Regions from separate parts of the Brevibacillus sp. JB24b genome, predicted to be linked through region 3. Evidence: riboswitches for the same ligand, from Rfam matches in the RefSeq annotation. Region 3 holds a riboswitch; each other region holds the start of a gene.

Region 1 (2,203 bases), 3.4 Mb from region 3:
TTCAAATAATGGAGGGAAAAACTTTTGGAGAGGGAATTGCCAAATGATCCGAAAACTAACAGAAGCAGATTATGAAGCATTTATGGAATTGGTATCAAAAGAGAGAAGCTTGAACTTATTTCTTATTGGTGATGTAGAAAATTTTGGCTTCTCTACACCTTTTCAAGAGTTATGGGGAGAATGGTCAGCGAGTGACCAGACAAAACTCTCTGCGGTACTCCTGCGGTATTATCACTCGTACGTATTTTATGCTTTGGATAGGTTTGATATCGAAGGGTTCAGTGAAATTATACTTGCTGACAAGAAGCTGGAGGTTTTATCAGGAAAACAAGATTCTTTACAGGACTTTGCAAGCCATCTTCCGAAGCATGAGATCAAAACTACCTATTTTGCAGAATTAGAAGATGACTCTCAACTATCTCAGGATGACATCAAGGGATTTGAGGTAAAAAAAGCCACAGTTCATGATGTCGTAAAAATCGTCAGCCTACGTGATCAGATACAAGAGTTTGGCAGATCTGCTGATGCAGAAGAAGCATTGAAACACACACTGGAAAGCGGTACAGGGAGAACTTATTATGTAGAGGTGAACACAGAAACGGTAGCCTGTGCTTCAACAACAGCCGAGTGTTCGATGGCTGCCATGATTGTTGGTGTTTGTACTCATCCCCTTTATCGTAAGCGGGGGTATGCTAGTGCTTGTATGGTAGCGCTGTGCAGGGATGTTTTGGCGGAAGGGCGAAGCTTGTGCTTGTTTTATGATAACCCAACGGCTGGAGCTATTTATAAACGTTTGGGCTTTCAGGACATTGGAATGTGGACGATGTATCAAATAAAAAGAGAAGAATCCTTTTCGTTGAAATAGATTGACAATTCTTACTCGAAAGAAGTATGATAAACAAAATTATATAGAAATCTCTTATCAAGAGTGGTGGAGGGACTGGCCCGAAGAAACCCGGCAACCCCGCAAGAAGCGGAGAGGTGCTAAATCCAGCAGGCACGCATGAAGTAGTCTGGCAGATAAGAGCGGGTCTAGTCGATACGATCAAACCCCTCTTCTCCGGAAGAGGGGTTTTTTAGCACATATGTACCTGCGCTTTAGGGCATCAAGTGGAAATAGGAGGAATTGTATTGAAAAAAGCAACGATTCACGACCTAGAGTTGGAATGTGGCGAGGTGCTCCGTCAAGTGGAAATCGGATATACGACAAGCGGTACGTACAACTCTGAGCAATCGAATGCAATTTTGGTGTGTCATGCATTAACGGGAGACAGTCAAGTTGTAGGTGATGGTGAAAAGTCAGGCTGGTGGGATGGATTGATTGGGCCAGGGAAAGCGATTGATACCAATTTCTATTACGTGATTTGCGCAAACGTACTAGGTGGTTGCTACGGAACAACAGGGCCTGCAAGTATGAATAGGGAGACTGGAGAGCCATATGCGACTCATTTTCCTGTTGTGACCATCCGGGATATGGTGCGGGCTCAATATAAGCTCATCGAGCAGTTGGGTATCCCGCATCTTTATGCGGTCATAGGTGGTTCGATGGGTGGGATGCAAGTTTATGAGTGGGCAGTTGAATACCCACAGATGATGGATTTGGTGGTACCAGTTGCTACCTGCGCACAGTTATCTGCTATGGCCATCGCTTATAATGATGTGGCAAGGCAAGCGATCTGCAATGATCCTGATTGGAATAATGGTCATTATTATCCGAATCAAGGCCCAATTCGCGGATTATCAACGGCGCGTATGGTCGGCATGATTACATACCGGACAGCCGAATTATTTGAAGAGCGATTTGGTAGGGCTCATCAAGGCACCGTGCATGCCGACTTAGTGGAGACCACTTTTGAAGTGGAGAGCTATTTACGTTATCAAGGAGATAAACTTGTGCAACGGTTTGATGCAAATAGCTACCTCTATCTGCTAAAAGCAATGGATACACACGATATCGGTAGAGGAAGGGATGGAATTGAAAACGCACTGACACGCATCGATGCAAAGGTGGTCTGTATAGCTATTTCCAATGATTTATTGTATCCAATTCCCCATCAGCTTTGGCTATCCTCTACATTAAAGAGACAGGGGAAAAACGTTGATTTTTTTGCGATTGACTCTGTATTTGGTCATGATGGTTTTTTAGTTGAAATAGACAAAATGGCTCAATTGCTAGGGCCTTATTTTCCTGTGAGAGTAAAAG
Region 2 (2,203 bases), 2.9 Mb from region 3:
AACGACTAAAAGTATGCACGTCAGAATGGCAGCTGGTAATACAATTAAAAAGTTTGTTTTGAATTTATCTTTCATTTCCGTTCCTTGTGTGCGTACTGCGGCAATTGTCGTATCGGAAATAAATGATAAATTATCACCGAACATAGCTCCTCCGACAACGGTTGCCATTGTGAATGCAACCGAGATATCTGTTTGTTGGCTAATCCCTACTGCAATCGGAGCTAATGCAGCAATAGTCCCCATGGATGTCCCCATTGCTAGTGAGATAAATGATCCAATTACAAATAAGCCAACTACTAAGAGACTCTGAGGTAATACAGAAAGTGCTAGGTTCACGGTAGCTTCAACGCTACCCATGCCTTTTGCTGCTTGAGAAAATGCTCCAGCCAACACAAAGATTAATAACATAACGACGATATTTGGATTGCCGGCTCCTTTAGCAAATCGTTCTACCTTTGTATGAAAGCTTTCCTTTCGGTTCATTACTAATGCAACTGTACTTGCAATTATAATGGCAACGATGATTGGGAGCTGATAAAAATCTCCTGTAATAACCCCAGAGCCAATAAATAGTGCTAAAAATATACCAAGCGGCAATAAAGCCAACGCACTCCCTTTTGTTTGATTCATCAATAACACCCTCTCTATTTCTAAACTTTTCCTAGAGAAAAATGAAGAAGACCTCTTCTTATGAGAAGAGGTCTTATATGGCATATAAGAAACACTCTTCTCATCTTTCAAGCACATGCTTGCTGGATTTGGCACAGCACTCTAAATACGAGTCCGCTGCCGAGGCATCAAAGGGCCAGTCCCTCCGCCTCTCTTGATAAGAAGGTTTCATATTTTATTCTCTATTGATTAATCTTTTTTTACTTTACTCTTTCCTACACAAAATGTCAAATATTTTTTAGTGCTATTTAACTTATGCAAGTGATCCGGCTATATAGAAGCCTCTTTTGGTTATTATTCATCAGCTTCTTGAGCAATTTTTTCTCTTCAATGGATATCCTGAATTTATATAGTCTCACTACATGTAAATATGCGTAAATCTTTCATTTTGGCTCGCTCCAATTGATAGAACAGCTACATGAGTACAAATGGAAATATCGTCCATCAAGCGATATAATAAAGAAAGATGCAATGAAAAAGGGAGTGAATGTAAGTGAAGCAAGATATCATAGAGCGGTTTACAAGATATGTAAAGATTGATACACAGTCCAATGCACAAAGCCAGACAGTTCCGTCAACACCAGGACAGTTAGAGTTGGGTAATTTGCTAGTCGAAGAATTAAAGGCGATGGGACTCTCGGAAGTTACAATCGATCCAAATGGATATGTAATGGCGACACTCCCTGCAAATACGGATAAGCAAGTTCCAGTGATCGGTTTTTTATCCCATTTGGATACGGCTACGGATTTTACAGGTAAAAATGTCAATCCGCAAGTCCACGAAAATTTTGACGGAAAAGCTATTACATTAAATAAAGAACTTGGCGTTGTTCTAACACCAAAATTATTCCCAGAGCTACCGTCCTACAAAGGTCATACATTAATTACTACCGATGGGACAACATTGCTCGGAGCAGATGATAAAGCTGGGATTACTGAAATTATGACAGCGATGGATTACTTACTAAAGCATCCAGAAATCAAGCATGGAAAAATTAGAGTAGCATTCACTCCTGACGAAGAAATCAGTAGAGGACCAGCTCATTTTGATGTAGCTGCTTTCGGCGCGAAATTTGCCTACACGATGGATGGAGGGCCTCTAGGTGGATTGGAGTATGAAAGCTTTAATGCCGCAGAACTCAAGCTCACCTTTAAGGGGATTAGCACGCATCCTGGAACGGCCAAGAATAAAATGCTTAACGCAAGTAAGCTAGCAATGGAATTCCATGCACAACTACCTGTAGATGAGGCACCAGAGTATACAGATGGCTATGAAGGCTTTTACCACCTTAGCTCAATAAATGGCGATGTTGAACAAAGCAAATCTCAATATATTATTAGAGATTTTGATAAAGACAACTTTAACAGCAGAAAAGAGAAAGCAGCAAGCATCGTGAAACAGATGCAGGAGAAATACGGAGCAGAAAATATCATTATGGAGATGAATGATCAATACTACAACATGCGTGATAAAATTGAACCGGTTAAGGAAGTTGTTGACATTGCTTATGAAGCGATGAAAAACCTCGGAATC
Region 3 (2,203 bases):
CCGTATTCCCCAACTAAATGATTAGCTAGCTGATTAGCCTCTAGCTTATCTAATGCAACATTTCCGTATGGAGAAGGGAACAAGACCAGGTCAGCCCCAGCTAAACGCAATAGATTACCGAGTAAGAGCGGAGCAGCTATGCCGTAATCAGGACTAGGATAATAAGCGCCAGCGAGTGCAGGATGCGCCATGATTGGTACTTGAATGTCCGGATCTTCTGCTAGACGTTGCAAGAGATCGAAGCCGAAAGCAAGCGCATTAAACAGGAGGCAAGAAGCACCTGCATCAATTGCTTGTTTCGCCCGCTCAATAAGCTGTGAGCTAGGTCCTGTAAGGTTAGCGGCATACAAGACAGGCTTACCGGTTTGTTCCGCAATTTCATCTGAAATGGCTTTGAAACGTCTGATGCGTTGGATAAACGGAGCTTTATCATCAGCAAAGAAAATTTCGTCATCCTTTATCAAATCAAGGCCACCTTCTGCTTGTGCACGAAACTGAACCTCTAATTCCTCTAGTGATAAACCTGTGCATGACTTAAAAATACTCATTAATAAAGGGCGATCATGCACACCGGTTATTTTCCGTATACCTTTTATGCCAAATTTCGGACCCTGAAAGCCTTGTAAAAAAGCAGGGGGAAGTTGAATATCCACTAGCTTGATTTTGCCATCCATTGATAGCTTGCCGAATACCCCTGTAAGAAGAGAAGGGATATCTTGTGTAAAGCATATTGTTGGATAACTAATAGTGATAAGACCTCGTGTTTCACCTGATGAGGTAGATTCGAGAGGAGCTACATGTGCTACTTCACCTAAATAGGCACGTAGTTGCTCTTGTTTGGCCAGGGGAAGGTCTGTCCATGAGCCTACTGTCATACCAACTGCAATACCTTCCGCTTTTTTTTGTAAATCTTTTGCTTGCGTTAAATAGGTTACGAGGATTCGATCTGTACTCATGGATGACCTCCTTATAGGTAGAGAATTTATCAACTAAAAACGCCCCCTTCAAGAGAAGGAGGCGTCTGATAGACAGATCTTCTTCTCTTATCTCTCACATAAACCAATAAAGCACGATTATGTGTAGGATTTAGCACCGTTTCGCATCGTTATACCGATACGAGGGTTGCCGGGCATCATAGGGCCAGTCCCTCCGCCTTCTCTCAATAAGAGCTAAATAATTGTTGTAGTTGTCAAAAAAGAAGCTGTTTCTTGGAGACCATCTTATCCCTTTTTATAAAATGCGTCAACCCTTTTATAAATAAAATCTGAGTTGAATAAATTGTTTGACATAAATGGTTTACCTGTGTATATTTCTACTAACGATTCATTTTGAAGCTTCGTTACGTAGGATAAGAACCTGCATTCACTTACAATTACATATAACTTTTGGATACCTTATCCAGAGACGGTGGAGGGACTGGCCCGATGAAACCCAGCAACCGACACATAGCCACTAGCTTGGCGTGTGCACGGTGCTAATTCCTGCAGAGACATTAAAATTCTGGTAGATAAGGGGGAACGTTTAATGAATATGGCATGTAAAAACGACCTCTTTTCTTCGGAAAAGAGGTTTTCTTTTTCTTTGGTAAGCAAAGCATGGTGTGAACAGATATGGGCAGAGCACAAATATTGGGTCATGATGAGGTGTTATCAAAAATATAAGCAGATATCACAAGCATTTCGGGATCAATTAAAATTGACACGAGAAACAGGCGAGCGAGATTGGAGTATATTTGCAGAGCATTTGTTACATGAATTCCAGAAGATCAGGGAATTGCCTATTGATTCAGGCAATGCCTGCAATGCTTTGAGCCATGCATTCGGTCATTTACGCGGTAAGCTTAGTGAACAAGAAAGCGGGTCCTGGCATGTATTATTACAAAGGAGCTGGGAGGAAGCCCATCGCATATTGTTCTTACTTACTATGGAATATGGTGATGATTATTTGTCACGATCCCGCATATTTTCACCAGATGTTCCTAGCAGTCATACATGGATTCGTTTTCGGGGCAAGGACTTTTTTATTGAAAAGGATTTGGGGCGATGGAATATTCTTGAGCCGAGTGAAGTCTGGGAGCGAGTCGGTGTGTATCAGGTTAACCTATTGACCAAGTATCGCTTATTAGCCAATCTAGAAGGAATCGTCCATCCCTTGGCACATTACGATCAATACATCAACCGATACTAGTGATAAAAAGGAGAGG
Region 4 (2,203 bases), 870 kb from region 3:
CAGTCGATAAGACACATCGATCAAAAACAACGACAAGATCAGGACCGTGCTATAAAAAACAGTTGTTCCCATTACAACTGGATAATCACGATTAAAGATGCCATCTACGAAATACTTGCCAATACCTGGGATAGCAAAAATTTTCTCAACCACAAACGTACCTGTAATCAGCGCTGCAAACAACGGCCCGATAAATGTCAAAACAGGTATCAATGCATTACGAATTCCGTGCTTTACCACTATCGCAAACGTAGGTAAGCCTTTTGCCTCTGCCGTCTTCATGTAATTCTGACTAAAGACTTCAAGCATACTAGCACGGACAAATCGGGCGATGATAGCCATTGGACCGACCGCCAACGTAACAGACGGCAGGATTGAGTGTTTCCACGATCCCCAGGAGGCAGCCGGCAAGAGCTTCCACTCAACCGCAACCAATTTGATTAGCAGTGGAGCCAAAATGAAGCTTGGGACAGAAATCCCAATGATAGCGATAAACATCGAAACGTAATCTAGCCATTTGTTATGATAAAGAGCTGCGATTATTCCTAAGGAAATACCAAACGATAAGGCTAAGAATAACGATTGTAATCCTAGCGTAGCCGATACAGGAAATCCTGAAGCAATCAATGCGTTTACATCACGTGATTTTGATTGTATAGATGGTCCTAAATCAAACAGCGCCAAATCCTTTAGATATAACAAATATTGTTGGGCAATTGGTTTATCCAGATTATATTTTTCTCGCATATTTTGGACTACATCTGCTGGTAGCATTTGCGAATCAGTAGCAAACGGATCACCCGGTATCAGTTGCATAATGATAAAGGTTAGTGTCACGATAATCCATAATGTAATCAGCATGGTACATATTCTTTTTAACAGATACATGCCTAGTTTCCCCCGCTTCTCTCTAATGCCTTATTTTTATATCGGAATACTTGGTTATATGCTTGTAAGGATACATTTTTCCCTCTGCTATCGCCCTTTGCTATTTGTATTTCCGTATTTTATGTGAAAAACGTATGCAAAAAAGCCCTTCTCTCTAAGAAGAAGGGCTTCATGTATAAGTATGTGCCATTCTTCTTATCTCTCAGAAATACTTCTGCTGGATTTAGCACCTTTTGAATGAATCAAGGTTGCCGGGTTTCATAGGGCCAGTCCCTCCACCGCTCTTGATAAGAAGTTGTATAAAGTTATCGGATCAATTTATAAATTATCATATCATCGTTACTAGGAATGTCAATAGAATCACGTCAGTTTTTACATTTGTTTATTTATGTTAGTAGTAATTTTTTTATATACAATATCTTAGAAACAAAAAAACCCCCACATCTGGAGGCTAAAATCACCTATTTCGATTTCTCTTTTTCTTTTTTGGTAAGCAGCTTCTCAAATAGATCTGTCGGGTCCAATCCCAGTTCTTTTTTTAACTGCCCCTGTTTTTGTTCTTCTTTTGTTTCCTCCCGCATTTCTAACAACACCGTAATCTCATCCAAAGCCTTTTGATCCACTAAGCTCTTGTCCTTTGAGGAGGTTTCGCTCTCGCTGTTAGAACCTGCTGATTCTGTCGAAGCGCCCGTTTTCCTAACTGCTGAAGACTCTTTTTTTGCAGTTCCTTCCTCCGTAGCTCCTTGAGAATTGGTGTCTTTTTGTGGCGTGATAGTAAAAAATGCAATTATAGCGAATAGTAACGTGACGGAAGCAATCGAATAAAACATGACACCCGTCGAAAATCCCAACAACCATGTAAAAATCGGCGGCCCCAGCGCTACTCCAATAAAGCGGACACCATTATACAAAGACGTAATCATTCCACGCTCTGTCTTTGTAACCGCCCCAATGATCATCGAATTGAGGCACGGTAGAATCATTCCTGTTCCCACGCTACCAAATACAAGAATCCCAATTAAGAAATAAACGTTAGAAACAAAGCTTGCCCCAACATAGGAGATGGTAAGTAAGAGCATCCCTGCAATAATAAAGTAGCGCATCACAGTTAATCTCTTTTTAATAATAGTCCCTGTGATAAATGCCATTATACTCATAGCCAGCAAGGGAATAGCTAAAAAAGCACCTTTTAACACACCATCAATCTGATAGGTCTCTTCCAGTAAATCGGATAGATAAAAAAGCACACCAAATAACGTAGACAAGCATATGCTACCAATAAAAAAGGCTGGGATTAACCATTTTCCATTTTGTT

The links. A riboswitch is a leader RNA that binds a small molecule or an ion and turns the genes downstream of it on or off. The one in region 3 is predicted to bind S-adenosylmethionine.
Region 1: linked by a shared signal. The riboswitch ahead of metX (homoserine O-acetyltransferase MetX) and the one ahead of ACQV1I_RS22135 (2,3-diketo-5-methylthiopentyl-1-phosphate enolase) in region 3 are both predicted to bind S-adenosylmethionine.
Region 2: linked by a shared signal. The riboswitch ahead of ACQV1I_RS08795 (Na+/H+ antiporter NhaC family protein) and the one ahead of ACQV1I_RS22135 (2,3-diketo-5-methylthiopentyl-1-phosphate enolase) in region 3 are both predicted to bind S-adenosylmethionine.
Region 4: linked by a shared signal. The riboswitch ahead of ACQV1I_RS17950 (ABC transporter permease) and the one ahead of ACQV1I_RS22135 (2,3-diketo-5-methylthiopentyl-1-phosphate enolase) in region 3 are both predicted to bind S-adenosylmethionine.

What each region holds. Positions count from the first base shown of each region.
Region 1 covers NZ_JBNVQV010000001.1:1,312,769-1,314,971, forward strand. The annotation lists gene ACQV1I_RS06450 (GNAT family N-acetyltransferase) at 44-865, shown strand; SAM riboswitch class I at 917-1,027, shown strand; gene metX (homoserine O-acetyltransferase MetX) at 1,132-2,203, shown strand, end outside.
Region 2 covers NZ_JBNVQV010000001.1:1,799,332-1,801,534, forward strand. The annotation lists gene ACQV1I_RS08795 (Na+/H+ antiporter NhaC family protein) at 1-747, opposite strand, end outside; SAM riboswitch class I at 728-833, opposite strand; gene pepT (peptidase T) at 1,163-2,203, shown strand, end outside.
Region 3 covers NZ_JBNVQV010000001.1:4,711,461-4,713,663, reverse strand. The annotation lists gene ACQV1I_RS22135 (2,3-diketo-5-methylthiopentyl-1-phosphate enolase) at 1-956, opposite strand, end outside; SAM riboswitch class I at 1,041-1,169, opposite strand; SAM riboswitch class I at 1,392-1,514, shown strand; gene ACQV1I_RS22130 (DUF1722 domain-containing protein) at 1,525-2,187, shown strand.
Region 4 covers NZ_JBNVQV010000001.1:3,837,834-3,840,036, forward strand. The annotation lists gene ACQV1I_RS17950 (ABC transporter permease) at 1-888, opposite strand, end outside; SAM riboswitch class I at 1,081-1,182, opposite strand; gene ACQV1I_RS17955 (MFS transporter) at 1,350-2,203, opposite strand, start outside.